DNA from 4 places in the Streptomyces sp. NPDC101110 genome. Region 4 is predicted to be linked to each of the others. Evidence: riboswitches for the same ligand, from Rfam matches in the RefSeq annotation. Region 4 holds a riboswitch; each other region holds the start of a gene.
The links. Region 4 has a riboswitch for cobalamin ahead of ACIQU3_RS23330 (cobalamin biosynthesis protein). Riboswitches for the same ligand answer to the same signal wherever they lie in the genome.
Positions count from the first base shown of each region.

Region 1: linked by a shared signal. The riboswitch ahead of ACIQU3_RS22730 (energy-coupling factor ABC transporter permease) and the one ahead of ACIQU3_RS23330 (cobalamin biosynthesis protein) in region 4 are both predicted to bind cobalamin.
Region 2: linked by a shared signal. The riboswitch ahead of ACIQU3_RS24885 (ABC transporter substrate-binding protein) and the one ahead of ACIQU3_RS23330 (cobalamin biosynthesis protein) in region 4 are both predicted to bind cobalamin.
Region 3: linked by a shared signal. The riboswitch ahead of ACIQU3_RS18480 (ribonucleoside-diphosphate reductase subunit alpha) and the one ahead of ACIQU3_RS23330 (cobalamin biosynthesis protein) in region 4 are both predicted to bind cobalamin.

Region 1 covers NZ_JBIVZM010000009.1:265,146-267,322, forward strand. The annotation lists gene ACIQU3_RS22725 (energy-coupling factor ABC transporter substrate-binding protein) at 1-254, opposite strand, end outside; gene ACIQU3_RS22730 (energy-coupling factor ABC transporter permease) at 251-964, opposite strand; cobalamin riboswitch at 994-1,179, opposite strand; gene ACIQU3_RS22735 (serine/threonine-protein kinase) at 1,307-2,177, opposite strand, start outside.
Region 2 covers NZ_JBIVZM010000011.1:69,222-71,398, reverse strand. The annotation lists gene ACIQU3_RS24885 (ABC transporter substrate-binding protein) at 1-901, opposite strand, end outside; cobalamin riboswitch at 970-1,160, opposite strand; gene ACIQU3_RS24880 (CoA-binding protein) at 1,244-1,672, shown strand; gene ACIQU3_RS24875 (4-hydroxybenzoate 3-monooxygenase) at 1,825-2,177, shown strand, end outside.
Region 3 covers NZ_JBIVZM010000007.1:121,007-123,183, reverse strand. The annotation lists gene ACIQU3_RS18485 (GNAT family N-acetyltransferase) at 66-572, shown strand; cobalamin riboswitch at 579-782, shown strand; gene ACIQU3_RS18480 (ribonucleoside-diphosphate reductase subunit alpha) at 906-2,177, shown strand, end outside.
Region 4 covers NZ_JBIVZM010000010.1:57,449-59,625, reverse strand. The annotation lists gene ACIQU3_RS23335 (cobyric acid synthase) at 1-217, opposite strand, end outside; gene ACIQU3_RS23330 (cobalamin biosynthesis protein) at 219-1,226, opposite strand; cobalamin riboswitch at 1,327-1,460, opposite strand; gene ACIQU3_RS23325 (hypothetical protein) at 1,600-1,821, opposite strand; gene ACIQU3_RS23320 (anion permease) at 1,850-2,177, opposite strand, start outside.

The DNA.
Region 1 (2,177 bases), on a different contig from region 4:
GCGAGGACACCGGCGCCGAGAGCAGCTTGGAGGGAGAACAGCGCCGACTCGATCTCGCCGGACGGCGGCTCGTACAGCGGCGAGAACCACGGCTCGTAGTCCGGCTTCAGCTCGGTGATCGCCGTCTCGGCCTCGCCGTCGGCGCCCGTGAACGGCTCCTTCTTGTGGTCGCCGAGCCCGAGTGCCAGGGGCAGCACCGCGAGCGCGGCCACGGCGAGCAGCAGGATCAGGTTGATCTTCGTGTTCTTCTTCATCGGGCCGCCGCCTCGGTCTCGGTCTCGGTCCCGGTCCGCGCCTGCTTCCTGGCGACGAGCACGCCCAGCCGGGTCAGTTCACCCTTGCTGGACTGCACCAGCAGCCGCATCACGAGCACGGTCAGCAGGCCCTCGCTCACCGCGAGCGGGATCTGGGTGACGGCGAAGATGGAGCCGAACTTGCCGAGCGCGCCCAGGAATCCGCTGCCCGGGTCGGGGAACGCGAGCGCCAGCTGCACGCTGGTGACGCAGTAGGTGGACAGGTCGGCGACGAACGCGGCGAAGAACACCGCCACCATCAGCGGCGCGTTGGAACGCCGCAGCAGCTTGTACACGGCGTACCCGGCCCAGGGCCCGACGATCGCCATGGAGAAGACGTTGGCGCCGAGCGTGGTCAGGCCACCGTGCGCGAGCAGCAGCGCCTGGAAGAGCAGGGTGATGGTGCCCAGCACGGCCATGATGGGCGGCCGGAACAGGATGGCGCCCAGACCCGTGCCGGTGGGGTGCGAGCAACTGCCCGTGACGGAAGGGAGTTTGAGCGCGGACAGGACGAACGTGAAGGCGCCGGACGCACCGAGGAGCAGCGTGCTCTCGGGGTGCTCGCGTACTTCACGGGTGAGCGACCGGACCCCGTGGACGACGAACGGCGCCGACGCGACGCCCCAGGCGACCGCGTGCGCCGGAGGAAGGAAACCCTCGGCAATGTGCATGGCTCAGCAGACCCTCTCCAGCACCTCGTGGATGGTTGACGCGCCTTGGCCGGTCTCCTGGCTGACGGGTACCACCGCCCGGACTCCGCCTTCCCGGGTCACGAGGACCCAGTGGCTGCCCGTGAGGGCTGGAGCCGGACTTCCCGATTCACAGTGGCGAGGGCCGCACCGGCATCACACCGGATTTCCCGTTCACCAAGGCGTGGTGACAATAAGGCCGGGATAAGGGCGATGACAAGCCACCCAAGGGGCGCGCGAGGGGGCGCCCGTTCGCACACCGGCGCATCTCACGGCCGATCGAGGCGCACCGGGCAGGGCTCCGCCGCATGCCCTCGGGCGGCGTCAGCCGTCGTCTCCGCCGTCGTCGCTCTCCCCCTCTTCCCCGCCGTTGCGCGGCTTCTCCGGCTTCGGCTGCGCCGGCCCGCCGCCCTCCTCCTGTGTCGGAGCCGCCGCACTCGGCGCGGGCGCGGCAGGAGTCGGCGCAGAGAGCGAAGCGGACGGAGTGACATCGGCCACGGTGCCGGTGGCCGGGGTGTCGGCTGCCCCCGGCCCGCCCGCCGGGTCGGCCTGCTGATCGGCCTGCTGATCGGCCTGTTGGCCGGGGGAGCCGGGCGCGGCGGTGCCTTCGGGCACCGTGGCGGCCGGGCTGCTCGCCGTCGGGGAGGCGTCGGGCTCCGTGCCCTCCGTGGTCGTGTCGGGCGAGAACCAGCGCATGCCGAGGAGCATCGCCGCGAGGAAGAGGACCGCGGCGGCGGCCGTCGCGACCGCCGTGGACCGGTTGCCGGCACCGCCGCGCCCGCGCGTGCGGCCCGAACGCCCCGTCCGGGCGGCCCGGGCCGCGGTGCGGTGACCCGTGGTCGCGGGCAGCGCGTACGTGGTCGGACTGCCGGTCTCGGCGGCGGCGTACGGGTCCGGCCCTGCGGGCTTCGCCGTGGACGTGGTCGTGGGCCGCGGCGGTGGGGAGACCTCCGGCAGCGGCTCGGGCAGGCCTCGCCAGGCTCCCCCGGCGAACCACTCGGCGGCCTGCTGGGCGGTGGGCCGTTCCTCGGGCTGCTTGGCGAGCAGTCCGAGGAGATAGTTCTCGAACGCCGGCGGAAGCCCGGCGACCCCCAGCTCGCGGGGCGGCACGGGAGCCGAGTCGAGGTGCTGGTGGAGCAGGGCGACGGCGGTGTCGGCCTCGAACGGCGGGCGTCCGCTGAGGAGCTGGTAGAGC
Region 2 (2,177 bases), on a different contig from region 4:
CGGCTTCCATGTTCCTGGTGACCGGGTTGGACTCCAGGAAGGCGATCTTCTTCGCGGCCGACTCGGCCGTCTGGGACTTGCGGGTCAGATCGCCGATGACGAGGACGTCGGGGTCACGGTCGGCGACCGTCTCCCAGTTGACCTGAGGCCACTCCTCGTGGGTGTCGTCGAAGACGTTCTTCGCGCCGAGGGCACGGGTGATGATGCCGGGCGCTCCGCAGCAGCCCGCCATGTAGGGCGACTCGGAGTTCGCGAACCAGTACAGGAGGGTGACGTCGGAGGCGTCGACGCCAGCCGTCGCCTTCTTCATCCGCTGCCGGAGGGATTCCACGAGTTCGTCGCCGCGCTCCCGCACACCGAAGACGGTCGCGAGGTCGTGGACTTCGCCGTAGACGGTGTCCATGCCCAGCGTCTTGTCGCGTGCGCCGTCCCCGCCGCCCGAGTTGTCCTTGCCGACGCAGTCGGACGGGGAGACGTAGGTGGGGACGCCGAGTTTCTCGAACTGCTCGCGGGTGGCGACGCCGCCCTTGCCGAGGGTGGAGACGAAGGACGCGGCGACGAAGTCGGGCTCGGTGTCAAGGACGCGTTCGAAGGACGGGTTGTCGTCGGCGATGCGCGGCACCGTCGCGTTCGCCTTCGCCAGTCCCTTCATCACGGGGTCGGTCCAGGTGGCCGTGCCCGCGAGCCGGTCGGCGAGACCGAGGGAGAGCAGGATCTCGGTGGTGCCCTGGTTCAGGGACACGGCGTGCCGCGGCGGGGCTGTGACGCGGACCTCGTGCCCGCAGTCGGTGAGCGTGACGGCGGCCTTCGCGTCGGTGGACGGGCCGCCGCCGCAGCCGGTCAGAAGCAGGGAGCCGGCCGCGAGCAGGGCGGCGGCACGGGCGGGTCGGGCGAGGGGCACGAAAACCAGTCCTCAGTCGTCGAGGGCTCGATCGCGGAGCCCGGTCGTACGGTGCTCCCCCGCCGCGCGCGGCCGCGGGGGCCGCCAGCAGGTCTTCGGACTCGGGTTCACCCGGGTCGGGGCGCCTTCCCGGACGTCCGCGAGTCGGTCCAGTGGCCGAGGCCCCGCCCGTCCCCCTCACCGCTGCGCGTCAGTTCCGGATTCGCACCGGATTCCCTGACCCACGTACATGGGTTCGACTGGCCCCGGCAAGCTATCACGGGGGTCGTCCGGGGAATCACCGCGCGCTCGCCGCCGTTGACGGGGAGAGCAGTTCGTCCACGACTTTTGAGGAGGCCGCCGGTGTACGGCGACGAGGCAACGGTCCGCAGGATCCTCACCGAGCTCGGCGACACCTGGGCCGTGGTGGGCCTGTCGTCGAACCGGCAGCGAGCGGCGTACGGCGTCGCCGCCGTCCTCCAGCGCTTCGGCAAGCGCGTCGTGCCGGTGCATCCGAAGGCGGAGACGGTGCACGGGGAGAAGGGTTACGCGAGCCTGGCGGACATCCCCTTCGACGTGGATGTCGTCGACGTGTTCGTGAACAGCGACCTCGCCGGAGCGGTCGCGGACGAGGCGGTCGCCAAGGGTGCGAAGGGCGTCTGGTTCCAGCTCGGCGTGATCGACGAGGCGGCGTACGACCGGACCCGTGCGGCGGGCCTGGAGATGGTGATGGACCGTTGCCCGGCCATCGAGATCCCACGGCTGCCTCATCACCGCGTACAGGAATCCTGAAGCGTTTCCCGGGAAACACCCGCAGCCGGTCAAGGCTCCGCGCGCTGGTGCCCGGGATTCGGCGTCCCTGTCCGGGGAGATCGAGCGGCGCATCGAGGAGGTGGCTGTCACGGAGGTCCCGGTCCACTGAGACCGGCCTCCATGATTGGCGCATGCCCCACGCCTCCCCACCTCTCGACTCCGGCGCCCCGCAACGCTTCCCAGTCGTCGTCGTGGGCGCCGGTCCGGCCGGTCTGACCGTCGGCAACATTCTGCGGGCCGCGTCCGTGGACTGCCTGGTGCTGGAGGCGGAGACTCGCGAGTTCATCGAACAGCGGCCACGCGCCGGGATCATCGAGGAATGGGCGGTACGGGGCCTGGAGAAGCGGGGCCTCGCCCGGAACCTCCTGGACCGCGCGGAACTGCACACCGCGTGCGAGTTCCGCTTCGACGGGCAGCGCTACCGGTTCCCCTACGGAGAACTGACGGGCAGCCACCACTTCGTCTATCCGCAGCCGTTGCTGGT
Region 3 (2,177 bases), on a different contig from region 4:
CAACCGACAGCGGGTCACCGAGGAGCAAGCACCCTCGGCGGCCCGCTGTCGTGCACACTCACGCCATGGACCTCCTGATCCGCCCCGTGGAACCCACCGAATACGACGAACTCGGCACCCTCACCGCCCAGGCCTACCTTCGGGACGGCCTCCTCGACTTCGGCGAGGGCGACCAGTACCTGCGCGTGCTGCGGGACGTCGCCGGGCGGGCGGCCTTCGCGGAGGTCCTGGCCGCGCTCAGGGACGGCCGCGTGCTCGGGGGCGTCACGTTCGTCCCGTCCGGCGGCCCCATGGCCGACATAGCCGGCCCCGGCGAGGCCGAGATCCGCATGCTCGCCGTCTCGCACGCGGCCCGCGGGCAGGGAGTCGGCGAGGCCCTCGTGCGCTCATGCGTCGACCGGGCGCGCGCCACCCCGGGCTGCCGGAGCGTCGTGCTGTCGACCCAGCGCACCATGCACGCGGCCCACCGCATCTACGAACGGCTGGGTTTCACTCGCACACCCGAGCGTGACTGGAACCCTCTCCCGGAGCTGGTGGACATCACTCTTCTCACCTATGAGTTGACGCTCTGAAACCAGTACGACACAACATCTGGGGGTGCCGTCCGAACCCGGCACAAGATGTATGCTCATGCTCGCTGTCGCCGCAGGGGAATCCGGTGCGAATCCGGAACTGTCCCGCAACGGTGTACTTGTGCATGTCCGTTCCCGGAACCCTCGTGTTCCGGGTGCCGCCCTGCACAGGGGTCAGTCCGAGGACCTGCCGACAGCGCACCCGGCCACCCGGCCGGTGTGCCCTGACGTCCGGGCCTCGTGGAGTGGGCCGGTGGACGCGACGCCGCGTGCGCTCGTGTGCTGCCCCCTGCCCTTGACGAGGCCCCCGTGCCGAGCGAGGGAGAGCCCCACGTGACCATCGCGCCAGCCGAGCCGGTCTCAGCCGAAGAAGAGCACGACGCCCCTGGTGCCGCGCTGCTGCGGACCCTGAGCGAGCTGACCGCCGACCTCCCCGACGCCGACCCCGACCGGGTCGCCGCCGCCGCGCTGCGCGGCCGGTCCGCGCAGGCGGACGAGCGGGAGTTGCGGGAACTGGCGACGGAGGCCGCGGCCGGTCTGATCTCGGAGGATCCCGCCTACTCCCGGCTGGCCGCCCGGCTGCTGACCATCAGCATCCGTGAGGAGGCCGCCTCGCAGGGCGTCACGTCCTTCACCGAGTCCGTCGCGGTCGGCCATCGCGAGGGGCTCATCGCCGACCGCACCGCCGAGTTCGTGCGTGTCCACGCCGCCCGTCTCGACGCGCTGATCGACGGTGCGGCCGACGACCGCTTCGGCTACTTCGGCCTGCGCACCCTGCACAGCCGCTACCTGCTGCGCCACCCGCACACCCGCAAGGTCGTCGAGACGCCCCAGCACTTCATGCTGCGGGTGGCGTGCGGCCTCGCCGAGGACGACACCACCCGCGCGCTGGACGAGGTCGCGGCCCTCTACCGGCTCATGAGCCGCCTCGACTACCTCCCCTCCTCCCCCACGCTGTTCAACTCCGGCACCCGGCACCCCCAGATGTCGTCCTGCTACCTCCTGGACTCCCCGCAGGACGAACTGGACTCCATCTACGGCCGGTACCACCAGGTGGCCCGGCTGTCGAAGCACGCCGGCGGTATCGGCATCGCCTACTCCCGGGTCCGCGCCCGCGGTTCGCTGATCCGCGGCACCAACGGGCACTCCAACGGCATCGTCCCGTTCCTGAAGACCCTGGACGCCTCGGTCGCCGCCGTGAACCAGGGCGGCCGGCGCAAGGGCGCCGCCGCGGTCTATCTGGAGACCTGGCACGCCGACGTCGAGGAGTTCCTGGAGCTGCGCGACAACACCGGCGAGGACGCCCGTCGCACGCACAACCTGAACCTCGCGCACTGGGTGCCCGACGAGTTCATGCGGCGCGTGAACGCCGACGCGCAGTGGTCGCTGTTCTCCCCCTCGGACGTGCCGGAGCTGGTCGACCTGTGGGGTGAGGAGTTCGACGCCGCGTACCGGGCGGCCGAGGCGCAGGGCCTCGCGAAGAAGACCCTGCCCGCCCGCGAACTGTACGGCCGCATGATGCGCACCCTCGCGCAGACCGGCAACGGCTGGATGACCTTCAAGGACGCCGCCAACCGCACCGCCAACCAGACGGCCGAGCCCGGC
Region 4 (2,177 bases):
GCGCGGTCGGCTCGACGCGGCAGGCCTGCGCCTGCATGGCCTGTGCCCGCCCGATCTCGGCCCCCTCCGTCGTCACGAAGGAGTTCAGGGACATGTTCTGCGCCTTGAAGGGCGCGACCTTGACGCCTCGGCGCACCAGCCACCGGCAGATCCCGGCGGTCACGACGCTCTTGCCGGCGTCGGAGGTGGTACCGGCGACGAGAAGCCCACCGCTCATGTCATTTCCCCCTCTTCAGCGACCGCGCGCCCTTGAGCGACGGCGCACTCCCGAGCGAGTGCGCGCTCCTGAACAACCGCGCACTCGTCAGCAACCGCGCGCCCGCGCACACCCCGAACGCGAGCCACGTCACGCGCTTCGACAGCCGCACGGCCCGTTCGACGTCCTGCGTGCCGACCGCACGCCCCTGCGTGTTCAGCACGGGCCGGTGCTCCACCCGCCCGCCGTACGAGAGCGTCCCGCCGAGCCGCACCCCGAGCGCCCCCGCGAACGAGGCTTCCACGGGTCCGGCGTTGGGACTCGGATGTTTTGCCGCATCGGCCCGCCAGGCCCGCACGGCGCCCCGCGGATCCGGTCCGGCCAGGGCGGCGAGCACGGCGGTCAGCCGCGCTCCCGGCCACCCCGCGAGGTCGTCCAGCCGCGCGGAGGCCCACCCGTAGCGGCGGTACCGGGCCGACTTGTGCCCGACCATCGCGTCCAGGGTGTTGACGGCCCGGAAGCCCAGCAGCCCCGGCACCCCACCGACGGCGCCCCACACCAGCGCCCCCACCACCGCGTCGGAGGTGTTCTCGGCGACGGACTCGACCACGGCCCGGGCCATGCCGTCGGCGTCGAGAGCCTGCGGATCCCGGCCGCACAGGTGCGGCAGCCGGGCCCGGGCCGCCTCGATGTCCCCGGACTCCAGGGCCTGCCCGATGGCCCGTGCTTCCCGGGCGAGTGATGTCCCCCCGACGACGGCCCAGGTGGCGGCACCGGTCAGCGCTACGGAGGCGACGGAGGAGGTGCGCACGGCACGTGCGGCGACGGACCCGAGGGCGGCGGCCCCTCCGGCACACACTGCGGTGTGCAGCGCGCCCCACCCGCGGTGGTCCCGCCACAGCACCCGTTCCACGGCACCCGCGGCCCGCCCGAACGCGGCGACCGGATGCCCCCGGCGAGGATCACCGAGCAGCAGGTCACCGATCAGACCGGCGGCGGCGCCGTACGCGAAGACGCGACTGGCACCCATGGGCTCAGCCGGCCAGGAGGGCGGGCAGGGGTGGGGTGGTGAACCTCGATCGGCAGCCGCGCATGGCGATATGTGTCCTCACTCAGGGTGTCCACGCCCTGGTTCGACGAGATCGGCGGTGAGAGTTCCTGGCTCCCGGGGATTGCTACCCCGGTGACAGTGGCGGGACCGCGCCGGACTTTCACCGGCTTCCTCTCCTGCCGCCGTACTGGCCCCGGCAGTCCACCACGGCCGGGAACGGCCGTCAACTTGCCGTTGACCTGCGAGGGGAGAGTGTGGAGAACCCCACATCCCCCCTGCCCCACACGACGACCGGGCGGCACGGGACCTCAAGTCCCGTGCCGCCCGGCGGACACGATGTGCGCTGCGGTGCTCAGGCCACGATCAGATAGATCCCGTACCCGACGGCCGCCGCACACGCCGCGAAACACGCGTACGCGCCGGTGACCGCGAGGCTCGCGGACCCGCCCTCCGCCACCGCCCGCTCGCGGCGCGAGAGACCGGTGATGCCGAGGGTGAACAGTCCGACGAGGGCCACGGTGACCACGAGGCTGACGCCGAAGACGGAGCCGAGGGCCGCCCAGTCGATCTTCATATCGGAAACTCTTCCTTGTAACCGGGGGTCAGACCGTGGTGGTCGTGGTCGGCGTGCGCTCGGCGGTGGCCTGCGACGGGAACGCGGGGACCGGGTCCTCGGACGCCGTGGCCGATCCGCTCGCCGGGGGCGGCGTCACCGCGGCGATCGCCGTGGTGATCACGCCCGCGGGCTCCTCGGTCTCGATGCCGGTGTCGTTGACGTTGGTGTGGTCTACCACCTCGCGCCGCGACAGCTTCCAGATCGCCGCACTGGAGGCGACGAGGAAGACGGCCACCACGGCGGTGCCCCAGCTGCCGAAGCCGGTGACGTGCTCGGCGAGAGCGCCCACCAGGGCCGCCGCCGGCAGCGTCAGA